Regions from separate parts of the Halomonas sp. H33-56 genome, predicted to be linked through region 2. Evidence: riboswitches for the same ligand, from Rfam matches in the RefSeq annotation. Region 2 holds a riboswitch; the other holds the start of a gene.

Region 1 (8,552 bases), 180 kb from region 2:
TCATTCATCACAGAGGGATACATCTGATTCTTGAACGCATGGATACCTTTCAGGTAGGTCCCTGCTGAAGTCCCGGGACACATCGGATACTCGTAGCCGTATTCCGAATTGAACCAGCTTTCAGTCAACCCTAGGGTGAAGACAAAGAAGTCTGATGAGAAGATGCATTCCCTAAACGCTTTTATTGTCTCCTCTCGAGAGAGCATTAACTCTTCTTTACTACAGAAACCCTCTGGTTCCACCACGGGGCGAAAGGGATCATAGAACCTTCCGTTCTTTTCCCAAATCTCCTCAGGCGGCTCTTTTATCCCTGTTGCCCACTCTACCCACTGCTTCAACAATGAGGTGGTGTATATATTCCCGGTTCTTGCCGAAAATATATTGTAATTGTATTTTTTTGCATTTTCCTGCGAGAGCCCCCTAGGTGGAGTTTCTGTCGAGACCCAGTTGAACCCTCTGCTATCAAGAGCGTTTCCAATATGTTGCGCAAAGCAGGAACCGAAGGTAACCACCCTACTATCCTTTGTGATCTTGAACTTTGGAGACCACAAATTGGATATGTCAAAAATCGACTTTTCTGATACAGCTTTTTTCCAGAAGGCACGGTCTGGAAGTGTCGAATATGGATTCATATTAATCACCTCAAACATAATATATAACATCGGTCGTGAACGAACAAAATTGATAACGTCTATCTTAAATCACACATTACCACGACGAATAGGAGTGTTTACGCCAACACTGGCATCTCGTCTTCCTTTCTAAAATATTTGCATAAAAAAAGATAGGCGAAATATTTGTCTATTGTGTTGAGAAACGAGCACTGACAACGGCCCCGGAGCCCTTCATAGAACCTTTCCCATGCACCATTTCCCTGCCCCACGGGTGGTTCAAAAGAGAACAAAGCAAGCATTTTTAGCTTCCATGAAAACTCGGCGAACCAATGCTTCCCATAAAGACGGGACCAACACACCTGTCACCTTCTGTCCTTCTTCACAAAGGAGTCATCAAGCGCACAACGACTGTCAGAATATCGATAAAACAAACGTACTTTTTTCACTCTAGATTCTCTCACATATTCTCTATCAGGCAGCCGCAAAACACGCAAATACAATCCAGAGAACATCCAAGAAAAACCACGCAAACATCCCTTTAAATAACAACAAAATCGTCGAAACTTTGTCGAATTGATCAATCAGGACTCTACTTCGCCACTTTTCCTCAATCGGATAAAATGCATTCTCAACCATGCGGAAACTTCTCCAGATATCTGGGCAGTTGCACTCTCGCGATATCGTGGAAACCTCCTCCCCCCAGCGGCGTATCTACTGATCGGGATCGGTTCTTGCCAAGCCGAGGTGGACTCCCTTCGAGGTCATGCTAGACTCGATCCAGACTCGCTTGACGGGGTGCCGGTGAATCCGGCTGAGATGGCGCAGGGCCAGGGTGACGAATCACCGGCCGCCAGCGCCGATCCCGTGGAACCTGATCCGGGTGCGGTGTGGCTTCACACCTTGAACCGGCGTAGGGAATCAGGCGGTGGTGACAGCCCCTGCGCGCGCACCTCCCTCCTTTCTCGTCGCCGTGTCCTCAGCCGCCGCACTCCGGATCCGCACCAACCGGAGGCAACATGGGCTACCGCTTTACCGATCTTGTCGACGCCTGCCGCGATGACTGGCACGCCTACATCGAACACGACTTCGTGCTCGCCCTTGGCCGTGGTGAACTGGCTGACGCCAGCTTCCGTCACTATCTGAAGCAGGACTATCTGTTTCTGCTGCAGTTCTCCCGGGCCTACGCCCTGGCGGCCTACAAGAGCCACAGCCTCGACGAGCTGCGCGGCGCCTTCGACGGCATGAAGACCATCCTCGACGTGGAACTCGGCCTGCATCTCGCCTTCTGCCGCGACTGGGGCATCGGCGAGGCCGAACTCAATGAGCTGCCCGAAGCTCGCGCTACCCTGGCCTATACCCGCTACGTGCTGGACGCCGGCAGCCGCGGCGACCTCCTGGACCTGCACGTGGCGCTGGCCCCCTGCATGGTCGGCTACGCCGATATCGCACGAAACCTCAACGCCCGTTCGGACACCCTGCGCGGTGCCGACAATCCCTTCGACGCCTGGATCGCCATGTACGAAAGCGACGACTTCCAGGCCGCCGCACGCCAGGAGCAGGCCTGGCTCGACGATCAGCTGGCCCAGGTATCCGGCGAGCGCTTTGCGCGACTGTCACGGATCTTCGCCGACGCAACACGACTCGAGATCGACTTCTGGCAGATGGGACTCGATCTAAGCGACTAACACAATCAGCACCACGCTTGACGGGGGGCCGCCAGAGGCGGCTGAGATCATGCAGCGCATGGGACCCGTTGAACCTGATCTGGGGGTAACCCCGATGCCATGGCATCGCGGTGAGGACCAGCGTAGGGATCAAGCGCTCACGGCCCAGGCCACGACGCCCCCTCCTTCCTCACGCGATGCACACAACAACGACAGCACCCAGTGCCGTGAGAAGGACAAGCCAATGCCGCTCGATCACCCCGTTTCCGCAAACAAACCCCGCCATAGCGCGCACTTCCTGGCCGAGACCGCCCAGGTCGACCAGGCCGCAGTTACGCCCCTGCCGGGTTCGCGCAAGGTCTATGTAAAGGGCTCCCGCGACGACCTGCGGGTGCCGTTTCGCGAGATTTCGCTGTCAGCGACCCGCACCTCCGGGGCCGACGAGGCCAATCCGCCGCTGCTGGTCTACGACACCTCCGGCCCCTACACCGATCCCCAGGTCGAGGTCGACCTGCGTCACGGGCTTGCCGAATTGCGCCGGCCCTGGATCGAGGAGCGCGACGACACCGAATGGCTCGATGGACCGACCTCGGACTACGGTCGCCGGCGTGCCAACGACCCGACACTCGCCCCGCTGCGTTTCGAACTGACCCGCACGCCGCGCCGCGCACGTCGTGGCGCCGACGGCAGCGCCGGCAATGTCACCCAGCTGCACTACGCCCGCCGCGGCATCATCACCCCGGAGATGGAGTTCATCGCCATCCGCGAGAACCAGCGTCGACAGGCCCTGGCCGATGACTATCGAGGCAGCGACGAGGTCGAGCGCATCCTCGGCCACCAGCATCACGGGCAGGGCTTCGGCGCCCGTCTGCCAGAGGAGATCACCCCCGAGTTCGTGCGCCAGGAAGTCGCCGCCGGGCGCGCCATCATCCCCGCCAACATCAACCACCCGGAAGCCGAGCCGATGATCATCGGGCGCAACTTCCTGGTGAAGATCAATGGCAATCTGGGCAACTCGGCGGTGACCTCCTCCATCGAGCAAGAGGTCGAGAAGATGACCTGGGGCATCCGCTGGGGCGCCGATACCATCATGGATCTGTCCACTGGCCAGAACATCCACGAAACCCGCGAGTGGATCATCCGCAACTCGCCGGTACCGATCGGCACGGTGCCGCTCTATCAGGCGCTGGAGAAGGTCAAGGGCGTGGCCGAGGACCTCACCTGGGAGGTGTTCCGCGACACCCTGATCGAGCAGGCCGAACAGGGCGTGGACTACTTCACCATCCACGCAGGCGTGCTGCTGCGCTACGTGCCGCTGACCGCCAACCGGGTCACCGGCATCGTCTCCCGCGGTGGCTCGATCATGGCCAAGTGGTGCCTTTACCATCACCAGGAAAGCTTCCTCTACACCCACTTCGAGGAAATCTGCGAGATCTGCAAGCAGTACGACGTGGCCTTCTCGCTGGGCGATGGCCTGCGTCCGGGCTCGGTGGCCGACGCCAACGACGAGGCCCAGATGGCGGAGCTCAAGACCCTGGGCGAGTTGACCCATATCGCCTGGAAGCACGACGTCCAGGTGATGATCGAAGGCCCCGGCCACGTGCCCATGCACCTGGTCAAGGAGAACATGGACAAGCAGCTCGAGTACTGCGACGAGGCGCCCTTCTATACCCTTGGGCCACTGGTGACCGATATCGCCCCGGGCTACGACCACATCACCTCGGGCATCGGAGCGGCGATGATCGGCTGGTACGGCTGCGCCATGCTGTGCTACGTCACCCCCAAGGAACACCTGGGCCTGCCCGACAAGGACGACGTCAAGACCGGCATCATCACCTACAAGATTGCCGCCCACGCCGCCGACCTGGCCAAGGGGCATCCCGGCGCCCAGCGCCGCGACAACGCCCTGTCCAAGGCGCGTTTCGAGTTCCGCTGGGAGGACCAGTTCAACCTGGGCCTCGACCCTGACACCGCCCGCGCCTATCACGACGAGACGCTGCCCAAGGACTCCGCCAAGGTGGCCCACTTCTGCTCCATGTGCGGCCCCAAGTTCTGTTCCATGAAGATCAGCCAGGAGGTCCGCGACTACGCCCGCGACAACGGCCTGGAGGGTGACGGCGACGCCGTCATGGCCGGCATGGAGGAGCGCGCCCGGGTCTTCCGTGAACAAGGCGCTGAGCTGTACAAGGAGGTTTGAACAAGGAGGTCTGAGACAAGCCATTCCCCGGCGCATCCCCGGGCAGCGTTCGACTGCCCGGGGATGCATGTCTTGTACGCCCGGTCCCAGCTCTTCCGCACAAAGTTAGACAAAAGTCTAATCCAAAGATTCATGCACTTGACGCTCATCACGGCTTCGTCGGATCCACCAGCAAAGCCGTTCGACTACCTCCCCAGGCCAGTTATTCGCGCCCCGGGGCGGTGCTAGATTCGCCGCCATCCCACGCATTCTCGCCTCACCAAGGCGTCTTTTCTGGAGATGGCATGAAAGCCCCGATTCTGGTGATCAACTGCGGCTCCTCCTCGATCAAGTTCGCGCTGATCGATCAGGCCCCCGACGCTCCCCGACTGTCCGGTATCGCCGAGCGCCTGGGTAGCCACGAGGCTCGCCTCAAGCTTGTAGACGAACACGGCAGCACCCGCGAGGTCTCGCTTCCCCGTGCGACCCACGCCCTGGCGCTCAAGACCATCCTCGAGCACCTTGACGTCCACCGGCCCATCGGTATCGGTCACCGGGTGGTACACGGCGGCGAGCGCTTCACCGCCGCCACCCTGCTCGACGACGCCGTGGTGCGCACCATTCGCCAGACCATCAGCCTGGCCCCCTTGCACAATCCGGCCAACCTCGACGGTATCGTCGCCACGCGCCGGCTGTTCGAGGATCTGCCTCAGGTGGCGGTGTTCGATACCGCCTTCCACCAGACCCTGCCGCCCCACGCCTACCGCTACGCCATCCCCGAAGAGCTCTACAGCCGACACGGCATCCGTCGCTACGGCTTCCACGGCTCGAGCCATGCCTACGTGACCGGACGCCTGACAGAAGTCAGCGCCCGTGGTGAAGGCGGCTGGCTGATCGCCCACCTGGGCAATGGCTGCTCCGCCACCGCGGTATGGGCCGGCAGAAGCCTGGACACCAGCATGGGCATGACCCCGCTGGAAGGCCTGGTGATGGGCACCCGCAGCGGTGACGTCGACCCCGGCCTGCACCTGCACCTGGCGCGCCAGCTGGGCATGTCGCTGGAGGGCGTCGATCAGTTGCTCAACCAGAAGAGCGGACTGCTGGGGCTGTCCGAGCTGACCAACGACATGCGTGAGCTCGAACAGGCCGCCAGTGAAGGTCACGCCGGCGCGAGCCTGGCCATCGAGGTGTTCTGCTACCGCCTGGCCAAGTCCCTGGCGGGCCTGGCCTGTGCCCTGCCCCGGATCGACGGCATCGCCTTCACCGGCGGCATCGGCGAAAACTCTGCTCTGGTGCGCGCCCGGACCCTGGGCCACCTGGAGGCCCTCGGTGTACGCCTGGACGCTGACGCCAACGAGAGCCTCGGGCGTGGCGAGGAAGGCCAGATCCACGACCGAGGCGCCAGCTCGGCGCCGGAGATCCGCGTCATCCCCACCGACGAAGAAGGCTATATCGCCAGCCAGACCCGGGAATTGATCGTGAGCCTGACGTCCACGCCAAGGCTCGAGGAGGTTCTGTGAGCACCCAGTCCCGCACGCTGCTGCTGATCCCCATCGACGACGGCGTCGCCCTCACCTCCGCCGGCCTCGGCCTGCTTCGTGCGCTGGATACGCTGGGGCTGGACGCGGGTTTTCTGCAGCCCTTCAGCCAGTCCGAAGGTGGCGAGCAGGCAAGTGACAACGACGAACGCGCCCGCTCGCTGGTGGCCAGCACCCTGGGCATAGGTTCGCCGCGTCCGATCTCGCGCCAGACACTGGAGCAGTATCTCGGCCGCGACGATCGCGATGGTCTGCTGGAACTCGCCGTGGAGCGTCACGCCCGCGTCGCCCGCCCTGCCACCGGCAAGGCGCCGGCGCTGATCGTGGTGGAGGGCGTTCGCCCACTGCCGCGAAACGCCTACGCCTTCGACCTCAACGTGCGCCTGGCCAGTGCCCTCGACGCCCAGGTGGTACTGGTCGCCGATGGCCAGATCGCCGATCCCCAGGAACTGGCCAAGCAGTTGCAGTTCCATCGCCAGAGCATCGACGCGGTGGGTTCGGTGCGTACCCTGGGCGCCATGCTGATGCGACTGCCGGGGGACGGCGACGGCTCGGCCATCGACCAGACCCTGGCCTCGGTCAGCGAGGTCGAGGCCCGCGCCCATCGCCAGCACTGGCAGCAGCAGCTCGCCAGCGGCGCCGATCTGACCCTGCCGGTGGTCGCGGCGGTGCCCTACCGGGCCTCCCTGACCGCACCGCGAGTGGTCGACGTGGCCCGCGCCCTCGATGCCAGGATCCTGCACCACGGCGAGGCCGATCGCCGCCGCGTCGCCCACTCGACGCTGGGGGCCCGCAGCGCCGAGCACCTGCTCTACGCCCTGCGTCCCGGCGAGCTGATCGTGTCCCCCGGGGACCGCGACGACACCCTGCTGGCGGCGGCCCTGGCCACCATGAACGGCGTGCCCCTGGCGGGCCTCCTGCTGACCCACGGCGAGTCACCCAGCCAGCAGCTGATCGACGTCTGTCGCCCGGCGCTGGCCTCGGGGCTGCCGGTCCTCTCGGTGGACACCGACAGCTACGCCACCGTGGCCCGGCTCACCGAGATGTCCGGCGGCATCCCGGTGGATGATCACGAGCGCGCCGAGGCCATCTGCGCCTTCGTCGCCGATCACCTGGATCGTGACTGGCTACTGGCGCTGATTCACGACGACGCCCAGCGCCGCCTGTCACCGGCGGCCTTCCGCCATCAACTGGTCAGCATGGCCCAGCACAAGCGTCGGCGAATCGTGCTGCCCGAAGGCGACGAGCCACGCACCCTGGAAGCGGCCATCCTGTGCCAGCGTCGTGGCATCGCCAACTGCGTGCTGCTGGGCAAGCGTCGCGCCATCCTCGAGGTGGCCAAGGCGCGTGGCCTTGAACTGCCCGACGACCTGCAGATCCTCGACCCGGACGCCGAGCGTGGTCGCTTTGTCGCACCCATGGTCGAGCGCCGGCGTGGCAAGCTGACCCCGCTGACCGCCGAGGCCCAGCTTCATGACAGCGTGGTGCTGGGTACCATGATGCTCGCCGAAGGCGAGGTCGATGGCCTGGTCTCCGGCGCCGTGCATACCACCGCCAACACCGTGCGCCCGGCCTTTCAGCTGATCAAGACCGCCCCCGGCTACGGCCAGGTGTCGTCGGTGTTCTTCATGCTGCTGCCCGACCAGGTGGTGGTCTACGGTGACTGCGCGGTCAACCCCGACCCCGACGCCGAGGCGCTGGCCGAGATCGCCCTGCAGAGCGCCACCAGCGCCGAGGCCTTCGGCATCGAGCCGCGGGTCGCCATGATCAGCTACTCCACCGGCGAGTCCGGCAGCGGCGCCGACGTCGACAAGGTCCGCGAGGCCACCCGCATCGCCAGGCAACGGGCGCCGCACCTGGCCATCGACGGCCCGCTGCAGTACGACGCGGCGGCCATCGCCAGCGTGGCCCGGCAGAAGGCGCCGGAGTCACCGGTGGCCGGCCGCGCCACGGTATTCGTGTTCCCCGACCTGAATACCGGCAACACCACCTACAAGGCAGTCCAGCGCAGCGCCCGGGTGGTCAGCATCGGCCCCATGCTTCAGGGCCTCAACAAGCCGGTCAACGACCTGTCCCGGGGCGCCCTGGTGGAGGATATCGTCTATACGATTGCGCTGACCGCGATCCAGGCCGGTCAGTAACGACCAGAAAAGCGCCATAGACCGTCAGAAACGCCGAGGCCCCGGGAGAACCGGGGCCTCGGCATTTGTATGGGCTTTAGCCCGAAACCGCTCGCTACCACTCGGCGATGCCGGTATACAGGCACACCAGCACCAGCCCAAGCAGGAAGACGGTCTCGGCGACCATCAGGATGACGGGCTTCCAGCCGACCACGGCGAGCTTCTGGAAGGAGGTCTTGATACCGAGTGCGGCGATGGCGGTGACCAGGCACCAGCGCGACAGGTCGGTCATGCCCTCGACCATCACCTGGGGAATCACGCCCATGCTATTGATCAGCACCAGCACCACGAAGGCCACCAGAAAGCTCGGGAACATCGGCACCTTGCCGCCTTCACCGCCACGGGCGCGGCGAAACAGCAGCATGAACACCATTACCGCC
Region 2 (8,552 bases):
CGTTATCGGCGGAGGCAAACACGAAGGGATAGCGGCGGAAGAAGGCCGGCACGTACTCACCGCGCCACTGGCCTTCACGGTCCACCAGCAGATTCTGGTCCTGCTCGAGTCCCAGCACGGCGACCGGCAGCACCCCGTCGTCGGCCTTGGTGAAGACGATCGGCAGGTCGGTGGCGGCGGTCGGAAATTCGGCCGCCATCAGCGGCACCGAGTTCACCCCGCTGGCAAAGCCGAAGTCCTTGCCGACCTTGAGCGACAGCTCGCCATGCTTGTCGCGGGTGATCGGCTGAACGTTGCGATAGATCAGAAGTTGAGTCGCCATGAAATCGTCCTCTAGTACTTGAGTGTCGTCCCTGGGCCTGGACGTCAGCGTCGTTGCGCGGCCAGCGCGCCGGTGGAAGTCGGGGAGACCAGTGTCACCCCGTGGTAGAAGGTCACGAAGGGTTCGCCTTTCGCATCGAACCCCAGAGAAAGGTTGCTCAGCGGCTTGTCGCCGTGGGCGGCAATCCACTCGATCGCCTGTGCGCGCGACGTACAGCGCCACTCGCGAGCCAGCGACAACAAAAGGCCCGCCAGTTCGCCCAGACGTATCTCGGCCGGATGTAGATGCAGATTGAGGGAATCACGACCGGTATCGCGGCCCTGGCGCCGTTCCTCGATCCTCACGGTCAACGGTGGCCAGGGCTTTCGTGCCAGCGCATGGCTGACCTCGAGCTGTTCGATCAGGTCGCCGACGAGCGGGGGCATCGCCGCAAGCGTGCTCGCCATTGCATGGCGCACCGCCTCGGCGCTCTCGAGCAGGACATAGTCGGAGACACTGGCGTCGACGCCAGGGCGCCACTTCCACGCCTGGTACAGCGGGAAGCGACGCCCCGCCAGAGCCTTGTCCGGCAGCGGCGCTTCCCAGTACACCTTGGTGGTCGCCTCCTCCAGCCCGAGATGCAGATAGTGCGCCATCGTCTGCGTCGACAGTCCGGCGACAAAGGCCCTCCGGTCGCCAGGCGCCAGCGCCAGCGACTCCAGCAACCCCTCGAGGCGCACCGCAAGATCGTCGGCGTCAACGCCCTCGAGCGGCACACTGTAGAGCCTGCGCTGAGGAGCCCAGCGGGCGGGAGCGCACTTGACCGAGCGCTCGGCACTGTAGGGACGCGCGAGGCTATCGAGCCAGGACTCGATCAACGCCTGACGCTCGGCGAAGGCCCGGGGTTCAGTGCTGGAAGGCAAGGAGGTCCATCCGGTCATTCATATGGGCGTCGATCTCCGCCAGGTCTTCGCCATTGATGACGCCGGCGGCATGCTTCAGCCGCAGCACGCTGATCAGGTAGTCGTAGCGCGCACTGGCAAGTTCGCTGCGGGCGAAGAACAGATCGCGCTCGGCGTCGAGCAGTTCGAGCACCGGCATGACACCGGATTCATAGGCCACCTGGCGGTATTCGACGATGCGCTGGTTGGCGGTCAAGGACTCGCTGAGCGCCCTGACCCGGGACATGGCGGTGACGATACCCTCGAAAGCCGCACGTATCTCGCGGTCGATTTCTCGCCGCACCTGTTCGAGTCGAGCCTGCCCTGCCTCGATCAGACGGGTCCCTTCGCGCACCTCCGACGACACTCGCCCACCGCTGTAGACCGGCACATCGAGGCCGACCCGAATGGTCTGGGTCTCGACCTCGCTGCCGCCGCCGAACAATGAGCCCTCGGTCTCGTCATTGTCGTAGTCGAGACTCAGATCGAGGGTCGGATAGTGACCACCGCGACTCACCTTGACCTGCTGATTGGCCACTTCCACCGCCAGCCGTGCGGCTGATAGACGAGGATTGCGCTGCATCGCCAGCTCGATCCAGGCCTCGACTGACGACGGTTCTGGGCTCGCCAGCGTCAGGTCCTCATCGACCAGGCTAAGCTCCACCGGACGCACGCCGCTGACCTCGGCCAGGGCATTGAGGGCATCGCGCAGACGGTTGGCCACGTCCAGCTCGCGCGCCTCGACCTGCAGAAAGCGCGCCTGGGCGTCGAGCAGGTCGATCTCGCGAATCAAACCGTCCTCGAAACGCGCCCTGACCTGCTCGAGATTGGTCTGGACCTGCTTCTTTTCGGCCTGCAGGAAACTCAGGTTTTCCGAAAGGGCGAGTACCGCAAAGTAGCGTTCGGCCACCCGCAGGTAGAGATCCTGGCGCGAGACCTCGAGCTCGGACGCGGCCTGCTGGATCTCCAGCTTGGCCTGGCCAAAGGCCGCCCAGCGGGAATAGTCATAGATCGACTGCTCGAGCGAGACACCGTAGACGGTGGTCGGGTAGGACGTGCTGCCGCTGCCGTAGACCTCGTTGTCGGTACTGACGATGTCCTGGGAGATCTCGCTGCGCTCGACATTGACATTGATCTGCGGCAGCAGCGCTGAGCGCGCCTGATAGTAACGCTCATCGGTGGCCTGCTTACCATGAAAGTCGGCCTGAAACTGAGGATCGCTGTCCACCGCGAGCTCGTGAAGTTCCAGCAGACTTTCTGCCAGCACGGACGGAGCAAGCAGGCACGCCCACCCGCCCAACGCCAGGCCGAACGCAAGCTTGTTGAGATGCATGATGATTTTTCCCCTGCGCACCGGTGGGACAAACACCGGCATTGCGCAACTGCTTTGTAATATTTTATTAACAACGGATGTACGATATTACCCACATCTTTTGTAGGAACACAGCTCCCATCTACTCTTTTGCAGGCAACATGATCAACGCAGTATCGACGCAGTAGGAAACTACATCGCAAAAGATGAGAAAGTTCATACTCGCTATCGCATTCCGCCACCGAAGGGAATCGGGTAACACATTGAAACCTGGAAAGTTCCGAAATTACGCGGGACAAGAGACCATCTTCAGGTACACGGGAGCGGCGGCAGTCATGCGCCAAGCAGATTGCTTCAAGGCCTGGCAGCCGCTGTCACCTCAGCCCAGCCACCTGAGATTACCCAACCACCCACACTGATCCTTTCAGACTAGACCGAAAGAACGAGCAAAGTCCTACGTCAGCGATGACAACGCCGCACCTGGCGACACCTGGGCGCTATTCATTCAGGCTGGCAATGCGGTTGCGACCACTACGCTTGGCGCTGTACAGGCGCCGGTCGGCGCGCTCGAACAGCGGTGCAAACCCCTCCCCCTTGCGATACTGGCTGACGCCGATGCTGATGGTGATGCGAATCGTCTGTCCATCCGACAGGGTGATTTCCCCCCCTTCCACCGCGCGACGCACCCGCTCGGCCGCCTTGATCGCCTCGGGCAAGGCGGTGCGCCGCATGACCACCACGAATTCCTCGCCGCCGGTGCGCGCCACCAGATCGCCATCACGCAGGCAGTTGGCTACTGTTTGCGCCAGCCAGGTGAGCACCTGGTCACCGGCCGCGTGACCGAAACCATCATTGACCTGCTTGAAGAAGTCGATATCGACCGCGGCCAGCGAAAACACCATCCCGCCACTGTCGCATTCCTCGATCAGGCGGGTGACGTGGCGATCCAGCTGGCTTCGATTGGGGAGTCCGGTCAAGGCATCGGTCATCGCCTGGTCTTCCAGTTGATCACGTTCGAGGCGAATACGCTCGACCTCCATCTCGTTGGAAATGACACGTTCGACGGCCCCGACCAGTAGCCGGACCAACTCGATGTCGACCTCGCTGAAGGCGTGCCGGCGCACCGACGGACTGGAGAAGTTCAGGGTTCCCCATACCTTGCCCTGGATCCGCAGCGGTGCACCGATATAGGTCTCCAGCTGAAAGTTCTCGTAGCAGGGGTGGCCCTTGACTCGCTCGTCCTGCCCGGCGCGGTGGGTATGGAAGACGTCATCGGCGTCGAGGGTCAGCCGACAGTAGGTGTCACCCAGTGCAAAGCTATCGCCGGCCCCTACTGGCGCATTATCCGAGGCCGCCCAGCGCACCGTGTAACGCTCCCCCTCGACCTGACTGACCAGCGCGATATCCAGCTTCAGGTAGCTCAAGGCGTCACGCAGCAGCATGTCGACGATCTCTGATACTCCAATATCGGTGCGATTTACCCCGGTATGGACATCCCGCAACAGCTGGATCATCGAGCGATACTCGGAGACGTCCTGGATGATGGCGTAGAAGCCCATCACCTCATCTTCCACCAGGTCCGGCAGATAGTGGACCTTGAAGTAGATCTGGCGACCATCCTGGAGCACCAGGGAATCCTCGTAGCTGACCTCCTGCCCCGCCAGCGCCAGATCGAAACGTGGCCGGATCTTGGCGTAGGAGTCTGCATCGAGCACCGAAGACACCGGCTGCCCCATCAGCGCCTCGGCAGGCAGGCCGATGAAGTCGAGGTAGGCACGATTGTTGAAACGGAAGCAGAAGTCGCGGTCGACGTAGGCCACCATCACCGGCAGGTGGTCGGCCATCCGCGCGATGACACCGCGGCTTGCCTTCTGCCGAGCCGACAGTCGCAGCACCAGCCCACCATCGGCCAGGCGACAGCAGCTACCATCGCCCAGTTCCAGCGGCATCGAAGGCTTGGCAACGTGAGCGGCACCCCGGGAGACCCAGGCTTCAGCTACTGCCGCGGCCTCGCCAGGCAGCTCTGCCAGCCCCCGCCCGATCCAGACGTCTCCAGGCTCGCCCAGCACGCGCACGGCATCACCGACCACGTCGTGCACCTGCAACTCCGGCGTCAGGCGTACCAGCACCGTTCCGGACGACACCAATGCCTCTTCCACCCAGGCAAAACGCTCCATGAGGACATCTCCTTGCGTAAGCCCTGCCCTGGACCGGCAGCAGGTCAATACCCTGGCGGCTCGCGTGCCGTCTTCTCTAGCCTATGAAAAGATGCTTATAGATGCCGGATTATTTCGCTTGCCCGCTTCCACGTTATGCTGGCGTCGCCGACACCGCCGCGGGAGCTGCCCATGAACCACCAGGACCTTGTCGCCATCGAACACGCCCTGACGCTGGCCAATCGCGGGGATACCAGCTGGCTGTGCACGCGCCTGGACACCCCTGCTCCCGCCTTCCCCCACCTGAGCGTCACCAGCGATGCCGATGGCCCCAGGTACGCCGGACAGCCCATCTTGCTGACCCAGGCCCGGGACGGCGGCGCCTGCCTGGTCAATATCGACAACAACGCCAACGATGGCACCCCCTGTCTGGTCGAGCGCCTGTCACCGAGCAGCGAGACCCTGGTGCACCTGGAGGTCATCCATGCAACGCTCGCCGGCCAGCCATCGCTGATTCGCCGCGTCAGCCTGGGCAGTACGTCCATGAACCTGCAGCGACCCACACCAACCAGTCCGCTGGTCCAGATCGGCGACGACGTCGTCGAGGTGCTGATCCAGCCGGCCTTGCGTCTGGTACTGACCGGCCACTCCCCGGTCAATGCCGACCTGGCGCGCCAGGGGCAACGGCTCGGTTTCGAGGTCATCCTGTGCGCCCCAGACTACCCCGACACGCATCACTCGACAGCACCCCTGCCGGCAGGCGTCGAGTTCCAGCGCGCTCCCGCGGCCCCCTTCCTGCGCGGCGGCGGCGGGCACCGACGCACCCTGGTGATGGACGCCACCGACGCCTCGACCATTGCCCGAGCGAGCCGCGAGGCCTGCTGTCATGGCTATCTGGCGATGGCTGAAATCGATCCACGCCGAGCGGCGAACTGGCTTTACGATGGCTGGCACAGCCTGCGCACCTCGCCCACCGTCTGACGCCCCGTCGCTGCGGCCAAAGCGCCAATTGACAGCCATCGGAGGCGGTCCTACGCTGTGCGCATTCCTGGGGGAGCCTGACGGCTGAGATTCCGCATCACGCGGTAACCCTTTGAACCTGATCCGGGTCATGCCGGCGAAGGGAAGGATGGTTGCGTTATCTCCTCTTTCTTCCTGTCCGCCGCTCGTCCCGCCTGTCCACCGGTCCCTGCGGACAACGACAAGAAAGAGGTCTTCTTTCGATGATGCTCGATCCCACCTGGACGGCGCTGTGGCTTCTGCTGTGCGCCGCCATCTTTGCCATCCCCGGCCTGATCTATGCCCGACGTCGTCAGGGCGGCCTGGATGACTACATCTCGGCTCGCAACAGCCAGAACACCCGCGCCACGGTGTTGACCCTGGTGGCCACCACCCTGGGCACCTGGATCCTGTTCGGCCCCGCCCAGGCGGCCACCTGGGGCGGCATCGGCGCGGTACTGGGCTATGCGCTGGGTTCCATGGTCCCGCGCCTGGTGATGATCCCGCTGGGACGACGCATGCGTGAGCTGATCCCCGAAGGCCACGGCCTCACCGAGTTCGTGATCCATCGCTACGGGCGCACCATGTACGCCTTCACCCTGACGATCATGCTGTTCTATCTGTTCATCTCGCTGGCGGCAGGCCTCACCGCAATCGCCCATATGGTCACCCTGCTGGCGCCGATCCCGCTGTGGCTGACCGCCTGCGTAGTGATGATCGCGACCCTGCTCTACACCTTCTACGGCGGCCTGCGCACCACCATCTTCACCGACAAGGTACAGATGCTGGTGATCCTGCCGTTGCTGGCGCTGCTGCTGGTGTTCGGCTGGCAGGCCGCCGGCGGCGTCGCGCCGACGCTCGAGGGCCTGCAGGAACGTGCGCCCCAGTTGCTGGATGTCACCGATGCCGGTGGCCTGCGTGCCGGCCTGACGTTCTTTATCGCGGTGATGCTGACCGGCCTGTTCTACCAGGGCACCTGGCAGCGCATCTACGCCGCCCGGGACAGCAAGGTGTTGCGGCGGGGCTTCTGGATCGCAGGGCTGTTCAACTTTCCGGTGATCGTGCTGATGGGCCTGTTCGGCCTGGCGTTCGTCGGCCTCGGGCTCGAGGGAGACGGCTCGGTGGCGCTGTTCAGCGTGCTGCTGTCCGAGGTGCCGCTGTGGTTCGCCCTGGCCTTGATTCCGCTGGGTCTGGCCCTGGTGATGAGCAGCGCCGACACCACCGTCAACGCCACCTCCAGCATCATCGCCGTCGACATGCACCGGCTGCTGCCCCAGGCCAGCGAAGCCACCCTGATGCGCCTGGCACGCTGGCTGATCGTCGCCGCAGCGGTGCCGGTGACCTGGGTGGCAGCCCAGGGCTACAGCGTGCTCTATCTGTTCCTGCTGGCGGACCTGCTGTGCTCGGCGGCGGCCTTCCCGGTGTTCTTCGGTCTGTTCAATCGCCGCTACGACGGGCGCAACGCGGTCCTCAGCACCGCTGCAGGTCTGGTCGCCGGGCTGGCGATGTTCCCGTCCCCCAGCGGCGGTACCGCCACCCTGCTGGAATCCTTCCTGCTGGCGGCCTTCGTGCCGGTGCTGGTCTCGCTGGTGCTGATGAAGCTGCTGCCATCCCGCCAGGACTATGACTTCACCCGCATGGGCAGCCTGGTACGGCGCTTCCAGAGCTGACACCGCCACGCTGACAGCCTGGCAAGGCGTGATAAAAAACAGCGGGACGTGCTGACGCGTCCCGCTGTTGTCGTTTCAAGGCCTGGCGATCAGGGGCCCTGGCAGTTCCGGCTCATCAGCGCTCGCGACGCGCCAGCCCCAGGTGGTCGCGCAGGGTGCGGCCCAGGTACTCGCTTCGAAACAGCCCGCGACGCTGCAGTTCGGGCACGACCTGTTCGACCACGTCCTCGATGCTGTCCGGCAGCGACGGCGGCATCAGGTTGAAGCCGTCCGCCCCGCCCTGCTCGACCCAGCGCTGCATCTCGTCGGCGATACGCTCCGGGGTGCCGACCATGGTGCAGTGGCCGCCACCGGCGGCGAGCCGTCCCAGCAACTGGCGCAGCGTCGGTCGTTCGCTCTCGATGATCCGCAGAATCGTGGCGTAGCGCCCCTTGGGCCCGCTGAAGGCCTCCAGTGGCGGCAACTCGGGCACCGGGGCGTCGAGCTCCCAGTCGCTCACGTCCTGGCCGATGAACTGACTCAACTGGCGCCGTGAGCTGTCCACCGGCAACAGTTCGTCGAGCTCCCGCTGCTTGCGTCTGGCCTCCTCTTCGGTGGAGCCGACGTAGGTGACCAGCCCCGGCATGATCGCGACCTTCGGTCTGCCAGCGGCCTTTACCCGGGCCTGAAGGTCGCTGTAGTAGGCCTGGGCGGAGGGCAGATCGTAGGCCACCGCGTAGATGGCCTCGGCGTAGCGCGCGGCCAGGTCACGGCCCTGATCCGAGGCGCCTGCCTGGAACAGCACCGGGTGGCCCTGGGGCGGACGCGGCACCGTCAGCGGGCCATCCACCAGAAAGTGCTCGCCGTGATGATGGATGGGACCGACCCGGCTGGCGTCGACGTAATCGCCCTGGCGGTCCCTCACCAGGGCGTCGTCACTCCAGGAGTCCCACAGCGCCAGCACGGTATTGGCGAATTCCTCCGCCCGGGCATAGCGCTCGGCGTGGCTTGGCATGGCCTCGAGCCCATGGTTGCGCGCCTCGCTGTCGAACATCGAGGTCACCAGGTTCCAGCCCAGGCGTCCGCCGGAGATATGGTCCAGCGAGGCCAGCATGCGCGCAGCATGAAACGGCGTATAGAAGGTGCTGGAGACGGTCGAGATCAGCCCGATGTGTTCGGTGGCCCGCGCCATGG

Evidence for each region. Region 2 has a riboswitch for thiamine pyrophosphate ahead of NFH98_RS06710 (sodium:solute symporter family protein). Riboswitches for the same ligand answer to the same signal wherever they lie in the genome.
Region 1: another riboswitch for thiamine pyrophosphate. It lies ahead of tenA (thiaminase II); the one in region 2 lies ahead of NFH98_RS06710 (sodium:solute symporter family protein).

The regions. Positions count from the first base shown of each region.
Region 1 is NZ_JAMSHP010000001.1:1,330,130-1,338,681, reverse strand. Features, by position in the region: gene NFH98_RS05950 (GSCFA domain-containing protein) at 1-632, opposite strand, end outside; TPP riboswitch at 1,396-1,549, shown strand; gene tenA (thiaminase II) at 1,631-2,299, shown strand; TPP riboswitch at 2,311-2,445, shown strand; gene thiC (phosphomethylpyrimidine synthase ThiC) at 2,523-4,475, shown strand; gene NFH98_RS05935 (acetate/propionate family kinase) at 4,760-5,974, shown strand; gene pta (phosphate acetyltransferase) at 5,971-8,133, shown strand; gene NFH98_RS05925 (YeiH family protein) at 8,228-8,552, opposite strand, start outside.
Region 2 is NZ_JAMSHP010000001.1:1,509,848-1,518,399, reverse strand. Features, by position in the region: gene NFH98_RS06735 (SapC family protein) at 1-322, opposite strand, end outside; gene NFH98_RS06730 (hypothetical protein) at 367-1,224, opposite strand; gene NFH98_RS06725 (TolC family outer membrane protein) at 1,208-2,575, opposite strand; gene NFH98_RS06720 (sensor domain-containing diguanylate cyclase) at 3,052-4,731, opposite strand; gene NFH98_RS06715 (hypothetical protein) at 4,903-5,691, shown strand; TPP riboswitch at 5,751-5,853, shown strand; gene NFH98_RS06710 (sodium:solute symporter family protein) at 5,934-7,379, shown strand; gene NFH98_RS06705 (LLM class flavin-dependent oxidoreductase) at 7,495-8,552, opposite strand, start outside.